Regions from separate parts of the Pseudomonas sp. TWI929 genome, predicted to be linked through region 1. Evidence: riboswitches for the same ligand, from Rfam matches in the RefSeq annotation. Region 1 holds a riboswitch; each other region holds the start of a gene.

Region 1 (4,452 bases):
CCTGTATCTGTTTTCCAAGCACCCGGCCAAGCCTTACCTGCCGGTAGAGGCGTTCCCCGAACTGAAGCCGCTGCAGGACCATTGGCAGGAAATCCGCGAGGAAGGCCGCCAGCTGCTGCACGTGGGCGAAATCAAGAAGTCCGAGAATTACGATGACGTCGGCTTCAACTCGTTCTTCAAGACCGGCTGGAAGCGCTTTTACCTGAAGTGGTACGGCGAAAGCCACCCGTCGGCGATGGCCCTGTGCCCGCGTACCACCGAGTTGCTGCAAGGCATCGGCACGGTCAAGGCCGCCATGTTCGCCACCCTGCCGCCGGGTGCCAAGCTGGTCCGCCACCGTGACCCGTATGCCGGTTCGTACCGCTACCACCTGGGCCTGGACACACCGAACGACGACGGATGCTACATCGACGTGGACGGCGAGAAGTACTCGTGGCGCGATGGCGAAGGCGTGGTCTTCGATGAGACCTACATCCACTACGCGGCCAACACCACCGAGCACAACCGCATCATCCTGTTCTGTGACGTAGAGCGCCCGCTCAAGTACCGTTGGGCAACCGCGTTCAACCGCTGGTTCAGCCGTAATGTAATGGCCGCCGCCGCCGCGCCCAATGATGCCAGCGACAAGACCGGGGGCATCAACCGGCTGTTCACCCGCATCTACAAGATCCGCGAGCGCGGCAAGGCACTGAAAAAGCGCAACCGCATGCGCTACTACCTGGAGAAGTGGGCAGTGGTTGCGGCGTTGGTGCTGGTGTTCATCTACATCTGATGGTTGTACGCAATCCCTTGTAGGAGTGGCTTTAGCCGCGAACACCGGCAACGCCGATGCCATCCACTGCGCTGGATTCTTCGCGGGTGACCCCGCCCCTACAAGTGCCAGCGTTTACCAACCAAAGTACAGGCCTCACACTGGCGACTCTTCGACTAGCCTGAAAGCTCCACTCGCAACTCCCCCCAAGGTGAAGACGATGAGCATGATGGACTGGGACGCCTACCGTAAGCAGTTGATGGCCGGCATCGGCGATCTCAAGCAACTCTCCCCCGACACCGTGGCCGGCTACATGACCGCCAGTGGTGCAGGGGCCAAAACCAACCACCTGGACGCCAAGACCCGCGAGCTGATCTCCCTGGCCGTGGCCGTGACCACCCGCTGCGACGGCTGCATCGCCGTGCATTCGCAGCAGGCAGTCAAGCATGGCGCCAGCCGCGAGGAAATTGCCGAAGCCCTCGGCGTGGCCGTGGCAATGAACGCTGGTGCTGCACTGGTCTATTCCGCACGGGCCATGGATGCGGTGGGCAAGGCCAACGGCTGAGCACAAACGGCGTCGCCGCCCTTGCGCGACGGCGCCGCGCCACCCAGACTGGGCGGCTAAGCACTCTCAGGAACCCGCATGATCCACATTCGCCCCATGACGCCCGAAGACTTCGAACGCTTCTGGCCTACCTTCCAGGCTGTTGTCCAGGCCCGTGAAACCTACGCATACGACCCGGCCCTGACCTTTGAACAGGCCAGCCAGCTGTGGCTGGAGCTGCCATTGCACACCCTGCTGGCCGAAGAGGATGGCGAGCTGCTGGGTTCGTATTATCTCAAGGCCAATGCCACCGGGCCTGGCGCGCATGTGGGTAATTGCGGCTACATGGTCTGCGAACAGGCACGTGGCCGGGGCGTGGCGCGCTTGATGTGCGAGCATTCGCAGAAGCTGGCACGCCAGGAGGGCTTTCTGGCCTTACAGTTCAACTCAGTGGTAGCCAGCAATGAAGTGGCAGTGGCGCTGTGGCACAAGCTGGGCTTCGAAACGGTCGGCCGCTTGCCCAAGGCCTATCGCCATGCCCGACTGGGGCTGGTGGACTGCCTGGTGATGTACAAGTGGCTGGCGGATGAGCCAGTGGTAGAGAAGCCGCCGCTGCTGATCGGGCGCAAGAACATCGAGGCACGGGTTTCGCGTCGGCGCGGGCGCTAACCTGCCTACCACGGCCCCATAACCCCAGCAAATTTGACGCCCTAACATTTCAATGGTCAGATGCGCGCCAGTTTCAGGTGTCCTGCGCCGCCGCGCGCAGGGTGAAACGGGAAGCCGGTGCGTCGTGTTGCCCACGACAAGTCCGGCGCTGCCCCCGCAACGGTAAGCGAGCGAACCCTTCGACAAACCACTGTGCACATGCATGGGAAGGTGAAGGTTTCCTGCCCCTCGCAAGCCCGGAGACCGGCCTGAAGCCTCACTTGGCAACCCGCGGTGGGCGGGCGCAGGCCGGTATCCGTGCGCGCGCTTGCGGGCACGGTGTGCCTTTGCGTGTTTTCCACCGGGATCCATTCATTCCTGCAGCAGTGGAACGACATGTCCCGTATGTTCAAGCTTCACCCTCTGGCGGCCTGCCTGGCCGTCGCCCTGCCGGCCCAGGCCGATGGCCTCGACCAACACCCCCTGGCCCTGCCTTCCACGGCCATCACCGGTACCTTCGACAGCCACGACATCGACCTGGCCACGCCCACCCAGGCCGGCTCGCGCCTTGGCCTCAGCGCCCTGGAAACACCAGCCAGTACCAGCAGTATCAGCGCCGAACAGATCCAGCAGCGCAACAACCTCACCGTGCAGGACGCGGTAACCAGGTCCCCAGGCATCACCTACGTCGGCTCCCCTGGCGATGGTGGCACGGGCCTTTCCGCTCGCGGTTTTGCCGGGCACGGCTCGGTGATGACCCTGTTCGACGGCGCACGCCAGTACACCGGTGCCGGCACCCAGACCTTCCCGGTTGACCCATGGATGGTCGAGCGCATCGATGTGATTCGCGGCCCCGCTTCGGTGTTGTATGGCGAGGGCGCCACCGGTGCGGTGGTCAACGTGATCCCGAAAAAACCGTTTGCCGGCGAGGTGCACAACCACCTGCGCCTGGGCTACGGTTCGTGGGACCGCCAGCAGCTCGGCCTGGACAGCGGCGGCAGCCTTGGCGAGCGCCTGAGCTATCGGCTGACCCTGAACCAGCAGGCCGGCAATGGCTGGGTCGACCGCACCACTTCACGCAGCCTGGCCCTGAGCGCGGCACTGCGCTTCGATGCCAGCGACGACCTCAGCTTTACCCTCGCCCATGACCGCGGTGAGGCACAACCTGCCAACTACTACGGCACACCACTGATCGACGGCCACTACCGCAGCAGCCTGCGTAATAAAAACTACAACGTGCAGAACGACGTGCAGCGCTACGACGACGAATGGACCCGGTTGACCGCCGACTGGGCGCTGAACGACCACGTCAGCGCCAGCAACCAGTTGTACTACATCAAGAGCCGCCGCCACTGGCGCAATGCCGAGAATTATGACTGGGACGCCGAGCGCCAGCAGTTGCTGCGCGGCAGCTACCTGGAAATCAAGCACAACCAGGAACAGTTCGGCGACCGCCAGACCTTCACCTTCGACCACTCGCTGTTCGGCCTGGCCAGCAAGACCGTACTCGGAGCCGAGTACAACAAGGTGCGCTTCAACGTCGACAGCAATGCGCCTTACAACGATGTCGGCGGCGACTACATCGACCCGTGGCAACCGCAGCCGGGCGGGTTCCACAGTGCCTCGCCGCTGCGCCCACAAACCCTGTCCACCACCCACACCTTCGCTCTGTTCGCCGAAAACCGCCTGCAGCTGAGCGATCGCCTGTCGCTGGTAACCGGCGTGCGCCGCGACCAGAACCACATCGACCGCGACAACCTGACCAACGACAGCCGCAGCGATCGCAGCCTGCAAGGTGGCAACTGGCGCGTCGGGCTGGTGTTTGCGGTTACCGACGACCTGTCGCTGTATGGCCAGTACTCCACCAGCGAGGACGGGGTCGACAACCTGATCAGCCTCAGCCCGAGCCAGATGCACTACGACCTGACCGAAGCGAAGCAGACCGAGGTGGGGCTCAAGCAACGTTTCTGGGACGGCCGTGGCGAATGGACCTTGGCGGCCTACCACATCGTCAAGAAGAAGCTGCTGGTGGACGACCCGATCACCCACGAGCCACAACAAGCCGGCCAGCAGACGTCCGATGGCCTGGAGGCGACCTTGGAACTGGCGCTGGCGCACCAGTTGCAAGTGTCGGCCAACGCGTCGCTGGTGCGCGCCAGGTATGACGACTTCGCCGAAATGGTCGACGGTGTCGCGCAGGACCGCGCGGGCAACCGACCGGTCAACGTGCCGCGGCGTACCGCCAACCTGTGGCTGAGCAAAGGCTTCGGGCAGCAGGTGGAAGTCGGTATGGGCGCGCGCTATGTGGATGAGCGTTATGCCGATACCGCCAATACCCAGAGCGCCCCCGGGTACACCGTGGTAGATGCCAACATCGGCTGGCAGGTGTTACCGGATGTGCGGCTGGGGTTGCAATTGAACAACCTGTTCGACCGTGAGTATGTGCAGTCGGCGTTCAGCGGGCAGCAGTGGCTGATGGGGATGCCACGGTCTTACTTTGCGACGGTGG
Region 2 (4,452 bases), on a different contig from region 1:
AGTGCACGTAGGAAGCCGTCAGCCGCCCCAGGCGATACACCGCTTCGTTGCCACGCCCACCGTTGGGGCTAAGGCCACGGGCAATCGGCTCCTGCGCGGTGCTGGTCAGCGAGTGGTGATAGGTGTGCCCGCGCAAGGTGCCTTCGGGCAGCTCTACCGCCTGCAGCGCCAGGGCCGCCAGGCGCTTCTGCATGGTCGCCTCGCCTGGCAGCAGGCCGAGTAGCTCGGCACGTTCGCCGGCCACGTCGGTCAGGGCATCGAGCAGGTACAGCATTCCGCCGCACTCGGCCAGCAACGGCTTGCCCTGGGCGTGATGGGCACGGATCGCTTCGCACATCGGCGCGTTTGCGGCCAGCGCCTGGTGATGCAGTTCGGGATAACCGCCCGGCAGATACAGGCTGTCTACCACTGGCAGCTCGCAATCATGCAGCGGCGAGAAGAATTCCAGCTGGGCACCCAGGTTGCGCAGCATGTCGAGGTTGGCGCCATAGGTGAAGGCAAACGCTTCGTCTCGCGCCACGCCGATGCGCACACCGGCCAGCGAGGCCGCACAGGCTTGCGGCTCAGGCTCGGCAAAGGTTACTGGCGGCGGCAAGGCCGCGTCACAGCTGGCCCCAAGCGCCTCGGCAGCAGCATCCAGGCGGTCATCCAGGTCATTCAGCTCGCTGGCCTGCACCAGGCCCAGGTGGCGGCTGGGCAGCTCGATGCCGCGCTCGCGGGACAAACCGCCGTACCAGCGCAGGCCTTCGGTCAGGCTGCCTTCCAGCAATTGCGCGTGGCGCAGGCTGCCCACCCGGTTGGCCAGCACGCCGGCGAACGGCAGGTCGGCCTGGTAGCGCGCCAGGCCCAGGGCCAGGGCGCCGAAGGTCTGGGCCATGGCCGTGCCGTCGATCACCGCCAGCACCGGCACGCCGAAGTGACGCGCCAGGTCGGCGCTAGACGGGGTGCCGTCGAATAGCCCCATCACCCCTTCGATCAGGATCAGGTCAGCCTCGCCAGCCGCCTCCCACAGCAGGCGGCGGCTCTCCTCGGCGCCGATCATCCACAAGTCCAGCTGGTACACCGGTGCGCCGCTGGCCCGCTCGAGGATCATCGGGTCGAGAAAGTCGGGACCGCACTTGAACACGCGCACCTTGCGCCCGAGGTTGCGGTGCAGGCGGGCCAGGGCGGCGGTGACGGTGGTCTTGCCCTGGCCAGAGGCCGGAGCCGCGATCAGAACCGCGGGGCAATGGCGCGATTGACTCACAGTTCGACGCCCTTCTGTGCGCGGATGCCAGCCTGGAAGGCGTGCTTGAGCATGCCCATCTCGGTCACGGTATCGGCCAGCTCAATCATTTCGGGTTTGGCCGCTCGGCCGGTGACGATCACATGCTGCATTGGCGGGCGAGCCTGGATATCGGACAGCACCTGATCAAGGTCGAGGTAGCCATGCTTGAGGGCAATGTTCAGCTCATCCAGTACCACGAACTGCACGCTCGGGTCCTGCAGCAGCTGGCGCGACACCGCCCAGGCGGCTTCGGCGGCGGCGATGTCGCGCTGGCGGTCCTGGGTTTCCCAGGTAAAGCCCTCGCCCATCACGTGGTAACGCACCTGTTCGGGGAAGCGGCGGAAGAACAGCTCTTCGCCGGTGCTGTTGCGGCCCTTGATAAACTGCACCACACCGCACTGCATGCCATGGCCCAGGGCGCGCGCGAGCATGCCGAAGGCCGAGCTGCTCTTGCCCTTGCCATTGCCGGTCAGCACCAGCAGCAGACCGCATTCGTTGGGGGAATTGGCGATGCGTTCGTCGATGATCGCCTTTTTGCGCTGCATGCGCGCCAGGTGGCGTTCGTCGCGTTCGGTGGGTTCGCTCATCAGGGTTCTCCGCAGGCTGGCGCCACGGCAACGCGCGGCGACAGGTAATAGGCGGGCATACGGAGAACGCGCAGGGGCCGTGGCAAGGCGTCACGGTGCACCGCGCATCACCCTCCGTGATGCCGTTGGCAGATATCAGGCCGGTCTCCGGGCTTGTGAGCGGGCCTTGGCCCAGGCCTGCGCGCCTTCCCGGGCTTACACCCAGTGGCCCTGCGCGGCCGCGACTCACCTACCGTTGCGGGGGCAGCGCCGGAATCGCGCCATGCTGGCGCCCACCGGCTTCCCAGTTTCACCCTGCCCAGACGGGGCTGGCAGGGCACCTGAAACACGCGCGAAGGTTAGAGGGTTGCATCCGGAGCGTCAATCGAAGCGGGCGCCCCACGGACAAACAGGCAAGGCCGTGGGTAATGGCTAATTTGCCAGCCTGTGCCAAACTGATATCACATAGCCATCACTCTCAACTGTACGCGACCACAACCACAACAGGAGAGCGCAGCATGCGAGGCCAGATCATCAACAACGCAAACCTGCAGTTCCTCAGCCTGGTGCTGGATCGCTGGATCGACTGCATCGACCGCTTCAACCAGTTTGCCGGCGATGCCGAAGCCCCGTACTGGCATGGCGCGGCCGCCAACACCGGGTTACTGGCTGCGGCGGCCTGGCAGGCTGAATTGGTGGCGCTGGAACAATTTGTCGGCAAGAAACAGCGCGACGAAGGTGATTATGAAGGGCGCTGCGACCTGTCGATCAGCAGTGCTGACGAAGTGCTGCATCTGAGCATCAGCCAACGCTGGCCAAGGCTCGCCAAGCTGGACATGGCACCCGCTCTCCAACAAACCGCTGCCCTCGCTCGCCAAGTGGCCTACCCCAGCCAACTGAAAGCCGGGGCACTGTTCATAACCCCTTGGAAGGCAGGCCAGCACGCCAGCCCCGAGGAGTTGCAAGACCTGGTCGATGACTTGCAGAAGCACACTGCCTGTGTCATCGCCTGGTACTTCCCGTATGCCTACCGCAAACTGCACAACGAATCAGGCCAGTACTTCCCCGGGGTAGCGTTGCTGATCAAACAGGCGTGAGGTGCCAACCGCCTGCAACCTCAGGCGGGGAAAAACCGTTCGACCAATTGTGAGTTGCCCAGGCGTTCAACATAGGCTTCCCTGACAAACAACTCGCCAGTGCGCAAGTCATACACCGGGCCGGACGTCGGCTTGGATACCTGGCGCAAGCGAACGTTGACAAAGCGATAGTCGGCCCCAGTAATCTGGCCAATGTACTCGATCTGAAAGTAGGCACCCGGCATGAACAAGGTTTCGGCTTCTTCCTTGTAATTGGAAAATGCCGTGACCGGAACACCACTCGAATACGCCCCGGCAGGCAATTCGAACACCACCGAACTTTCATCGAACACCCCATGCTCCCCAGTGCTCGCTATGTCGTCCGGGTCGGCAGCGAACTTGCGCATCATGTAGGGGTTTTCGGTAAAGGATGAGAGGTCGGTATTGACCAAGGTGTCACCCACCTTGAAACGGCCGCTGCGAAAATGCACGCCACTGGTGCCACGCACACCGTGCCCGCCGCGGTACAGCGGTACAGCAGCATCCCGAGGCAGGCGCTCCATGCTGGTGGCCAACTTGTTCAGGTAGCTGACCGGCGAGCCGCTTTGCTCACCCCTGCGCAGGTAATTGTTGATCGAATCATCATGGGTGTAGACCTCGATCAAGCTGTTGTTGTAGTGCGCACCCTCCCGGTACGTGTAATGCGCCTCCCCCTCGTACTCGACGTATTCAAACCACTGCGCGTCAACCAACGGGTCGGCACCATAGGGCACCGAGGCAATATCCGCCGAGTCCAACAGCGCCCGATGCCGCAAGTATGCCTCGGAGGACATGCCAGCACTGCGTTGCTGGTTGCTACGCATGTACTCATCCCAGAAGGGCGATGGCTCACTCGCCAAGCCTTCATCGGGTGCGCCCCCCTTCAGCCGTGGCGGCTCGAGCAATTCCCACTCACCGCTGCCTGACAAGCGCACCGGTCGCATTGGAGCGAAGGCAAACGGGTTATCGGGGTCAACGACCAGCCAGTGCTTGAGCTCACTGCTATAGCGCACGCGATAAGGCAACCCGGCCAAGTCGATCCAGCACTCACCGTAAGGGCCAAGCCGGATGCCCTTGAGTTCGTCAGTGCCGAGCGCCTCGCCCGCCAGCACCACATTGGCCTCTTGGCCCACCAAGACCTTTTCAGGCGCTTGTGCCACTTGCCAGCCGCCCAGCGAAACTTCTACTTCATGAAATGGAGGCTGATACGACAGCGCCTTGAGCGTGCTCGAAGCCCTGGTGTCGACTTCAACCATACCCAAGGCCGCGAAAATGCTGTCGAATATCGCCGCCCCCAGCGCCGCCTCGCGGCCTTCGCGGGTACGGGCATGCAGCCCCAGGTCAACGTCGACATACAGTTTGCCAAATGACAGCCCAAGGATCGCCAGCGGCAGGCTTGGGCACAGCGGCGCAAGATAGAACGTAAAGCGCAACAACACATCGAGATAACCGTTGAACATCCCTTCCCGCAACCGGTGGTTGTCCACCAGCATCTCGGCGTTGT
Region 3 (4,452 bases), on a different contig from region 1:
TCGGCACTGTTGATCACGGTCTCGGCCTGGTGGCCTTCGAGCACGGCGGCCGGTACCAGTGAGCCGGCATAGATGATCACCGGGCACTGGCGGATCAGCCGTTGGCCCTTGACCGTGATCAGTTCCGGGTCGCCGGGGCCGGCGCCGATGAAGTAGACGGTCATGGAAAGTCCTTGCAAGAAAAGGATATGAAGCGTTCAGCAGGCCAGGGCGAGCGTGGCCGGACCCAGTACCTGACGGGGCAGCAGCAACCGGGCAGTGCCAAGCCACTGGCTGGCCAGGGCCAGGGCAGCGCTCTCCGCCACGCCCCAGCAGCCGCTATGGGCATGGGCAGCGGCAGAACGATGGCTGAGCAATGGTTCGTAGGGTTGCAGTTGCGCGCCATGGTACAGCACCAAGGGCAAACCGAGGCGATCGGCCAGTTGCTGCAAGCCGGGTTCGTCGGCCTTAAGGCTAATGCTGGCGATACCGCGTAGATCGGCCAACGCCAGGCCCTGGTGTTCCAAGGCCTGGCGCAGCAAGGTTTGCAGGGTATCCGCCGGGCAACCCCGGCGGCAACCGAAACCGGCGTAAAAAACCGGCATCAGGCCTGGCTGGAACGGCGGAACAGCCATGCGCTGAGCAGGCCCAAGGCCAGCCAGAAGGCGGCGTTGGTCAGCCAGGAGGCCAGTTTGAACTGGGTTTCCAGTGCTTCGGGGGCCAGGCTTTCGTGCACTTCGGGCTGCGGTGCGCCGATTACATGGGGAATGACCAGCAGCACGGCGCCCAGCGCCTTCAGCAGCCAGTGGCGGGCGAATACCAGCATGGCCAGCCCCAGGGCTGTAGCGCTGGCTGTGCCAACCCACCAGGCCTGGCGTTGCCCCAGGTCGGCGGCCGCAGTACCTGGCAGTTCTGGTGGCAGGCCCAGGGTCGGGGCCAGGCAGAACACGGCAAAGCCGGCCAGCCCCCACAATGCGCCAGTGCCGGCGCGCTTGGGCTCGCGCAGGCTGTACAGGGCGGTGAGGATCAAGGCGAAGCCGACCGCGACCACCAGGTTGCCACCGGTGGTAGACAGCACGCGCTGCCAGCCGTCTTCCGGCGACCAGGCTTCGGCACTGTGTTCATGGGCGGCCACTTCACTGCCATGTTCGTGGTGTGCGGCCGGTGCCGCAGACTCGTAGGTTTCTGCCTCGAGAATCAACGGGGCGACCCAGAAACTCTGCAGCAGGGTCAGCAGCAAGGCAGCAAGCAGCCCGCTGAAGCCCGCGGTACGGGCAATGCGCGTAATCATCGGGCGTACTCAGTGGCAGGGGAAGGCGGCGCTGTGGCGGGTGTCGTGGGCGGCGTTGTGCACGGCCTCGATGTGCGAGAAGCCGGCGAAGTACACCAGGCACAGGCCCAGCAGGCTGGCGCCGACGGCGATGACTACACGCTGACTGAGGGTGACCGGGGTGGCAAGGCTGTGCTGCTTGGCGCTGGTGACGGGCATGACGCGTTCCTCTGCTTTTTTGTGGGCAACGGGCGAGCGCGGCAGCCCCGGGCATGATTGCCCAGGGGAATGCAACAGCGCCCGCCCACCGCGGGGTGTTCATGAACGCCAGGCCGGTCTCCGGGCTTGCGAGGAGGAGCAGGGCTCCTGGAAGGCGTCACCTTCCCATGCCGAACTACCGGGCACAGTGGTATAGACGCTTCGCTCGCTTACCGTTGCGGGGGCAGCACCGGCCTTGTCCGGCCCTGTTTGCAGGGCCTGCGACGCACCGGTTTCCCGTTTCACCCCCATTGGGGGCACCTGAACGTGAGGTGTAAGGAGAGCATGGGGCGGGCTTGGCGTCAATTGCCAAGTACCGCAGCAGCAACCCATAAGCTGAAGGAGATTGCCCAGCCCTTTGGGCTGCGCTGTCACGCAGATAACTGTGCTGGCAGCTGCTCCGCGTACCCTGTGGGAGCGGGCGCGCCCGCGAAGGGGCCGGCACAGGCGACAGACAGCAGCCAGTTTGCCCAATCAACCCCGGGCAAACGCCGCCAGTTTCTCCCCATCCAACCGGTAACGCACCCACTCGTCCTGCGCCTCGGCCCCCAACTTCTCATAGAAGCCGATCGCCGGCTCGTTCCAGTCCAGCACACTCCACTCCAGCCGCCCGCAGTTGTTCGCCACTGCCTCGCGGGCAATGTGCTGCAGCAACTGCCGCCCGGCGCCGTCACCGCGCTGCTCGGGCGTCACGTAAAGGTCTTCCAGGTAAATGCCATTGCGCCCCAGCCAGGTCGAGTAACTGTAGAAGTACACCGCAAAACCGATAGCCCGCCCATCGCGTTCGCACATCAGGCTGTGCACGGTGCTGCCTTCGTCGAACAGGCTGTGCTCGATGTCGGCAAGGCTGGCGACCACTTCGTGGCGGGCGCGCTCGTACTCGGCCAGTTCAGTGATGAAGGCCAGGATCTGCTCGGCATCGGTACGAACGGCAGGTCGAATGGTGAGGCTCATGGGGACGGCTTCCTTGATCCAAGTGGCGGTACAGTAATGTGTATCTACATAATTTATTAGAACTGTATCGGTCGCAAGAGAGGGCGACTCCGTTAGTGTGACAGCACCTATCAAGAAAGTGGAATGCCCGCCATGCTTGCCTCTGCCGACTTGCTGACTGCCTTCGTGCTGTTTGCCTTCGTGTCTTCCATTACCCCTGGGCCCAACAACACCATGTTGCTGGCCTCGGGGGTGAACTTTGGCGTGCGTCGCTCGATCCCCCACGCGCTGGGTATCAGCTGTGGCTTCATGGTGATGGTACTGGCCGTCGGCCTGGGCCTGGGTGAGGTGTTCAAGGCCTGGCCGCCGTTATACACAGTGCTGCGCTACACCGGCGCCGCTTACCTGCTGTACCTGGCCTGGAAGATCGCCACCTCCGGGCCGGTCGGCACGGCTTCATCCAGCGCACGCCAACCGCTGGGCTTCTGGGGCGCGGCAGCCTTCCAGTGGGTAAACCCCAAGGCCTGGGTGATGGCGGTGGGGGCGATTACCACCTACACGCCGGCGCAGGGCTATGTGACCAATGTGATCGTCATTGCTGCCTTGTTCGCCCTGGTCAACCTGCCAAGCGTGGGTGTGTGGGTGATGTTCGGCAGCGCCCTGCGCAACCTGTTGCAGAACCCGCGCTGGCTGATGCTGTTCAATGTCCTGATGGCCTTGCTGCTGGTGATTTCACTGTACCCGCTGCTGTTTGTAGAATCGGCGTTTTCCTAGCCCCGCGAGTGCAGCAAGCCGATGCAGTTGATCCCCTGGTCCCACGAATGTCCCGAAGGCTTCACCCTGCGTGGCTGGCGAACCCCGGCCAGTGGCAAGCCGTTGCTGCATTTTCTGCATGGCAATGGCTTCTGCTGCCTGGCTTACCAGCCATTGCTGATGCGCCTTGGCGAGCATTTCGACCTGTGGCTCTGCGATGTCCAGGGGCATGGCGACAGCGACCATGGCGGGGTGTTTCGCGGTTGGAACCGTACCGCCGCCCTGGCTGTGGAGGCCTTTCAGGCCGGGCGTGAGGAGTACGGCGACGTGCCACGGTTTGCCGTGGGGCACAGCTTCGGTGGCGTGCTTACCGGGCTGATCCTGGCCAGTGAGCCGCAGCTTTTCGCGCGTGCCGTGCTGCTGGACCCGGTGCTGTTCAGCCGGCGTATGCTCGGTGTGATGGGGGCGGCGGCACTGGTCGGCCTGCATCAGCGTCATGCCCTGGCGCGCAAGGCTGCTAACCGGCGCAGCCACTGGCCAGACCGCGAGGCGGCGCTGGCTTCGCTGCAAGGCCGTGGCATCTTCAAAGGCTGGACCGATGCGGCGCTGCAGGCCTATGTCGAGCATGCCATCGGCGATTGTGGCGAAGCCGTGGTGCTCAAGTGCCGGCCCAGCCGTGAGGTGGAAATCTTCAGCTCGTTCCCAAAGCGCATGTGGGCCAGCCTTGGCGCAATCAGCACGCCGACGCGGGTGTTGTATGGCGAACATACTTACCCCTTCGTACCCCACTCGGTGAACCGCCTTACGGCGCTCAACCGCAATGTGAGCGCGCAGCAGGTCGCTGGTGGACACTGTTTCATGCAAGAAGACCCGGCCATGGCGGCGGAGCAGGTGCTAAGTTTCCTGCAAGGCTGATTGTTCTATTTGTGGAACGAAGTAGGTCGTTTAAGCGGTCTACCGCCTGATTGGCATCATTGATAAGGTTATCCCAACCAAGAGAGGAGCCTTCTCATGAAAAAGATTCTGGGTATCCACCGCAGCCCACACGCCCACTGGGTAGGTGATGGTTTCCCGGTGCGCAGCTTGTTCACCTATGACGACCTGGCCAGCAAGATCAGCCCGTTCCTGCTGCTGGATTACGCTGGCCCGCATGACTTTACCCCGACCAGTGCTCGGCGTGGCGTTGGCCAGCACCCGCATCGCGGCTTCGAGACTGTGACCATCGTCTACCAGGGCGAGCTGGAGCATCGTGATTCCAC
Region 4 (4,452 bases), on a different contig from region 1:
ACCCTCCATGACAAGCACCAGCGCCACCCCCACCTTGCTTACCCAGCGCCTGCAGAGCATCGATGCCCTGCGTGGCCTGGTGATCCTGTTCATGCTCCTGGACCACGTCCGCGAGACCTTTTTCCTGCACCGCCAGGTCAGCGACCCAATGGTTATCGACACCACTGAGCCGGCGCTGTTCGTCAGCCGCACCCTGGCCCACCTGTGTGCGCCGGTGTTCGTCCTGCTGACCGGCCTTTCGGCCTGGCTGTACGGCGAGAAGCACCAGGGCCGTGGCGACGTTTCGGTGTTCCTGTTCAAGCGCGGGCTGTTTCTGGTGGTGCTGGAGTTCACCCTGGTCAACTTCGCCTGGACCTTCCAGCTGCCACCCAGCGTGATCTACCTGCAAGTGATCTGGGCCATCGGCGTCAGCATGGTCGCCATGTCGCTGCTGGTGTGGCTGCCTCGCACCGCGCTGCTCGCCCTGGGTGCAGTCATCATTGCAGGCCACAACCTGCTCGACAGCCTGCACTTTGGCGTGGAATCGGCCCTGCATGTGCCATGGGCGATCCTGCATGACCGCGGCTGGCTGGAATTCTCCGACAGCCTGCGCCTGCGCACGTCCTACCCGGTGCTGCCGTGGATCGGTGTCATCGCCCTGGGCTATGGCCTGGGCCCCTGGTTTGCCCGCGGCAGCGAGACCGGCCAGCGCCAGCAACGCTTGCTGCTGGCCGGGTTGCTGGCGCTGCTGGGCTTTGTCGTGCTGCGCATGTTCAACGGTTATGGTGAAGCACCGTGGAGTGGCTACCCCACCTTTACGCAAACCCTGATGAGCTTCTTCAACATCACCAAGTACCCACCGTCGCTGCTGTTCCTGGCCCTGACCCTGGGCTGCGGCCTACTGTTGCTGCGCGCTTTCGAACGCGCCGGCCAGGCACGCTGGATCAGTGCCCTGGCGGTGTTCGGTGCTGCACCCATGTTCTTCTACCTGCTGCACCTGTATGTGCTGAAGCTGCTGTACCTGGCCTGCGTGGCGATGTTTGGCCTCAACCATGGCGACTATTTCGGCTTCGACGGCATCGCTGCGGTGTGGCTGGGTGCGCTGTTGCTGGCGGTTTCGCTGTATCTGCCGGTCCGCTGGTTCGCCCGGCTGAAGCAGCGTCGCCGCGACATCAGCTGGCTGAAGTACTTCTGAAAAGCGTTTTCACCCGGCGGCGCGATGGTCTACCATGCGGGCCGCCGGTTTCCACCACGGAATTAATAGGGAATCCCAGGCCCGCCAATACGGGCCAAACGGAACTGCCCCCGCAACTGTAGGTGCCGAGCCTGCTCCATCGATGCCACTGGGTTTAACTGCTCGGGAAGGCCGGAGCCGGGCCATGACGCATCAGTCAGGAGACCTGCCGGCCTACATTCACCAACCGGCGGGGTGTCCGGGATTGGCCATCTGTGTTGCCCCTGCTGCAAGCGGGGGCGCGGCGATGCCTGTCCGTGCGTTCATTCCGTGAACTGTCCGATAGGAGATCGCCCAGCATGCTGCCCCGTTTCGCCACCTTGCTCGCCGGCCTTGGCCTCAGCGGCCTGGCCCAGGCTGCCGCCACCCAGTACCCGCTCACGGTCGACAACTGCGGCAAGCCGCAGACCTTCGCCCAGGCGCCGCAGCGCGCGGTCACCATCGGCCAGGCCGGCACCGAGATGCTCTATGCACTGGGCCTTGGCGACAAGCTGGCGGGTACCTCGCTGTGGTTCAACAACGTATTGCCCGAGTACCAGGCGCTGAACGCCAAGGTGCCGCGCCTGGCCGACAACGACCCCAGCTTCGAGGCGGTGGTCGGCAAGCGCCCACAACTGGTGGCAGTGCAGTTCGAGTGGATGGTCGGCGCCCAGGGTGTGGTCGGTACCCGCGAACAGTTCGACGAGCTGAAAATCCCCACCTACCTGCTGCCATCGGACTGCGAAGGCAAGGACAACCTGGTCGGCGCCGACGGCACCCGCCTGCAGGCGTTCCAGGTAGACAGCATCTACAAAAGCGTCAGCCAGCTGGCGGAAATCTTCAACGTGCAAGAACGTGGCACGGCGCTGAACGCCGAGCTCAAAAGCCGCCTGGACAGCGCCAAGGCGCAACTGGCCGGCAAGGACCTGTCGGCCACCTCGGCGCTGTTCTGGTTCTCCAGCGCCGACCTCGATATCGACCCCTATGTAGCGGGGCGCCAGGGTGTCGCCGACTTCATGTTGCGCACCCTGGGCGTGCGCAACGTGGTCGAGTCCAGCGAAGAGTGGCCAACCGTAGGCTGGGAAACCCTGGCCAAGGCCAACCCTACCTGGCTGATCATCGCCCGCATGGACCGTCGTCGCTTCCCCGCCGACGACTACCAAAAGAAGCTGGAATTCCTGCGCAGCGACCCGGTAACGCGCAACATGGACGCGGTAAAGCACGACCGCATCATCATCCTCGACGCCGACGCCATGCAGGCCGGCATCCGCCTGTTCCGTGGCGTACAGACGTTGTCGGCAGCCTTTGCCAGCGGTAAAGCCAGCCAGTGATCAATCGACTGCTACCCTGCATCGCCGTTGCCCTGGCAGCCCTGTTGGCTGCCCTGCTGGCCGGTACCGCCATCGGCGAAACCAACCTGTCGCCCAGCGTGGTCGGCCAGGTGCTGGCCAACCACCTGTGGCACGCCGGCTACCCGGTCGACCCGATCGACGCCGGCATCGTCTGGAACTACCGCCTGACCCGCACCCTGGTCGCGGCGGCCTGCGGTGCCGGCCTGGCCACCTGTGGGGTGATCCTTCAGGCGCTGTTGCGCAACCCACTGGCCGAGCCTTACCTGCTAGGCCTGTCTGCCGGTGCCTCGACCGGTGCAGTACTGGTCGGCCTGCTGGGCCTGGGCAGCCTGGCCTTGAGCATGTCCGCCGGGGCCTTCATCGGCGCCCTGGCGGCCTTTGCCCTGGTGCTGGTGCTGGCCCGCGCGGCAGGCCCCAGCAGCAACAACGCCCAGGTGATCCTGGCCGGTATTGCCGGCTCGCAACTGTTCAACGCCCTGACCGCGTTCCTGATCACCAAGTCGGCCACCGCCGAGCAGGCGCGCGGCATCCTGTTCTGGCTGCTGGGCAACCTCAGCGGCGTGCGCTGGCCTTCGGTGTGGCTGGCCGTGCCGGTCGCGCTGTTCGGTCTGCTGGTATGTCTGTGGCACCGCCGTGCGCTGGATGCGTTCACCTTCGGCGTCGATTCGGCCGCCTCGCTGGGTATCCCGGTGCGGCGTACCCAGTTGCTGCTGATCAGTTGTGCGGCGCTGGTAACGGCCGTGATGGTGTCCATCGTCGGCGCCATCGGTTTTGTCGGGCTGGTCATCCCGCATGCCCTGCGCCTGCTGCTCGGCCCCGGGCACAGCCGCCTGCTGCCTGCCAGCGCGCTGGGCGGTGCGTTGTTCCTGATTGCCGCCGACATCCTTTCGCGCACGCTGATCAGCGGCCAGGTGATCCCGGTAGGCGTGGTCACTGCCCTGATCGGGGCACCGGTGTTCGCGCTGATTCTGGTCAGCCGCCGGGGGCGCCCATGACCGCCATGGCTGCTGTACAGATGGCACCGCTGAGCTGCCACGGCCTGGGCCTGCAACTGGCCGGCAATGGCGTACTCAGCGATATCCACCTCAGTGTGGTTGCCGGCGAAACCCTGGGCATCGTCGGCCCCAACGGCTCAGGCAAGTCTTCGCTATTGAAGCTGCTGGCGGGCCTGCGCAAGCCGGCCAGCGGCAGTGTGCAACTGATGGGCGAAGCACTGGCACAGATGCCCCGCCGCCGTGTTGCCCAGACCTTGGCACTGGTTGAGCAGCAGGCCGACACCCTCGATGCGATCAACGTGTTCGACGCCGTCGCCCTGGGCCGCACGCCGTGGCTGTCAGCCCTGGCGCCGTTCTCCGGTAAGGACCGTGCCATCGTCGAACAGGCGTTGGCCGACCTTGATGCCCTGCACCTGCGCACACGCCTGTGGGGTTCGCTGTCCGGGGGCGAGCGCCAGCGCGTGCATATCGCCCGTGCTTTGGCCCAGCGGCCACAGGTATTGCTACTCGACGAGCCGACCAACCACCTGGACATCCAGCACCAGCTGAGCCTGCTGCAACAAGTGCAGGCCCTGCCGGTGACCACCCTGGTGGCCTTGCACGACCTCAACCAGGCGCTCACCTGCGACCGGGTTGCGGTACTCGACAAAGGCCGCTTGGTCGCCCTCGGCAAACCGTTCGAGGTGCTTACCCCCGAGCGCCTGCTGAGCACCTTTGGCGTCCATGCCCACTACCTCACCGACCCGTTCGACGGCGCGCGCATCCTGCGCTTTCGCGCCCCCTGAACCAGGAAGTTCTGCCCATGTTGTTGCGCCGTACCACCCTGCTGCTCGCCAGCGCCCTGCTGGCCTCGATCGCGCATGCAGAAGTGCATGAAGTAAAAATGCTCAACCGCGGCAGCGACGGCGCCATG

What was found. A riboswitch is a leader RNA that binds a small molecule or an ion and turns the genes downstream of it on or off. The one in region 1 is predicted to bind cobalamin.
Region 2: another riboswitch for cobalamin. It lies ahead of cobO (cob(I)yrinic acid a,c-diamide adenosyltransferase); the one in region 1 lies ahead of ABE456_RS26355 (TonB-dependent receptor).
Region 3: another riboswitch for cobalamin. It lies ahead of ABE456_RS08875 (CbtB domain-containing protein); the one in region 1 lies ahead of ABE456_RS26355 (TonB-dependent receptor).
Region 4: another riboswitch for cobalamin. It lies ahead of ABE456_RS22035 (ABC transporter substrate-binding protein); the one in region 1 lies ahead of ABE456_RS26355 (TonB-dependent receptor).

What each region holds. Positions count from the first base shown of each region.
Region 1 is NZ_JBDJLK010000113.1:9,378-13,829, forward strand. Features, by position in the region: gene lpxO (lipid A hydroxylase LpxO) at 1-772, shown strand, start outside; gene ABE456_RS26345 (carboxymuconolactone decarboxylase family protein) at 972-1,316, shown strand; gene ABE456_RS26350 (GNAT family N-acetyltransferase) at 1,395-1,964, shown strand; cobalamin riboswitch at 2,023-2,231, shown strand; gene ABE456_RS26355 (TonB-dependent receptor) at 2,340-4,452, shown strand, end outside.
Region 2 is NZ_JBDJLK010000009.1:69,929-74,380, reverse strand. Features, by position in the region: gene ABE456_RS06725 (cobyrinate a,c-diamide synthase) at 1-1,246, opposite strand, end outside; gene cobO (cob(I)yrinic acid a,c-diamide adenosyltransferase) at 1,243-1,854, opposite strand; cobalamin riboswitch at 1,975-2,193, opposite strand; gene ABE456_RS06715 (hypothetical protein) at 2,352-2,930, shown strand; gene ABE456_RS06710 (DUF6543 domain-containing protein) at 2,951-4,452, opposite strand, start outside.
Region 3 is NZ_JBDJLK010000014.1:23,221-27,672, reverse strand. Features, by position in the region: gene cobM (precorrin-4 C(11)-methyltransferase) at 1-164, opposite strand, end outside; gene ABE456_RS08885 (cobalamin biosynthesis protein) at 198-584, opposite strand; gene ABE456_RS08880 (CbtA family protein) at 584-1,270, opposite strand; gene ABE456_RS08875 (CbtB domain-containing protein) at 1,280-1,468, opposite strand; cobalamin riboswitch at 1,562-1,787, opposite strand; gene ABE456_RS08870 (GNAT family N-acetyltransferase) at 1,982-2,461, opposite strand; gene ABE456_RS08865 (LysE family translocator) at 2,585-3,214, shown strand; gene ABE456_RS08860 (alpha/beta hydrolase) at 3,236-4,108, shown strand; gene ABE456_RS08855 (pirin family protein) at 4,205-4,452, shown strand, end outside.
Region 4 is NZ_JBDJLK010000069.1:25,226-29,677, reverse strand. Features, by position in the region: gene ABE456_RS22040 (DUF1624 domain-containing protein) at 8-1,174, shown strand; cobalamin riboswitch at 1,203-1,402, shown strand; gene ABE456_RS22035 (ABC transporter substrate-binding protein) at 1,513-2,523, shown strand; gene ABE456_RS22030 (iron ABC transporter permease) at 2,523-3,539, shown strand; gene ABE456_RS22025 (ABC transporter ATP-binding protein) at 3,536-4,324, shown strand; gene ABE456_RS22020 (pseudoazurin) at 4,342-4,452, shown strand, end outside.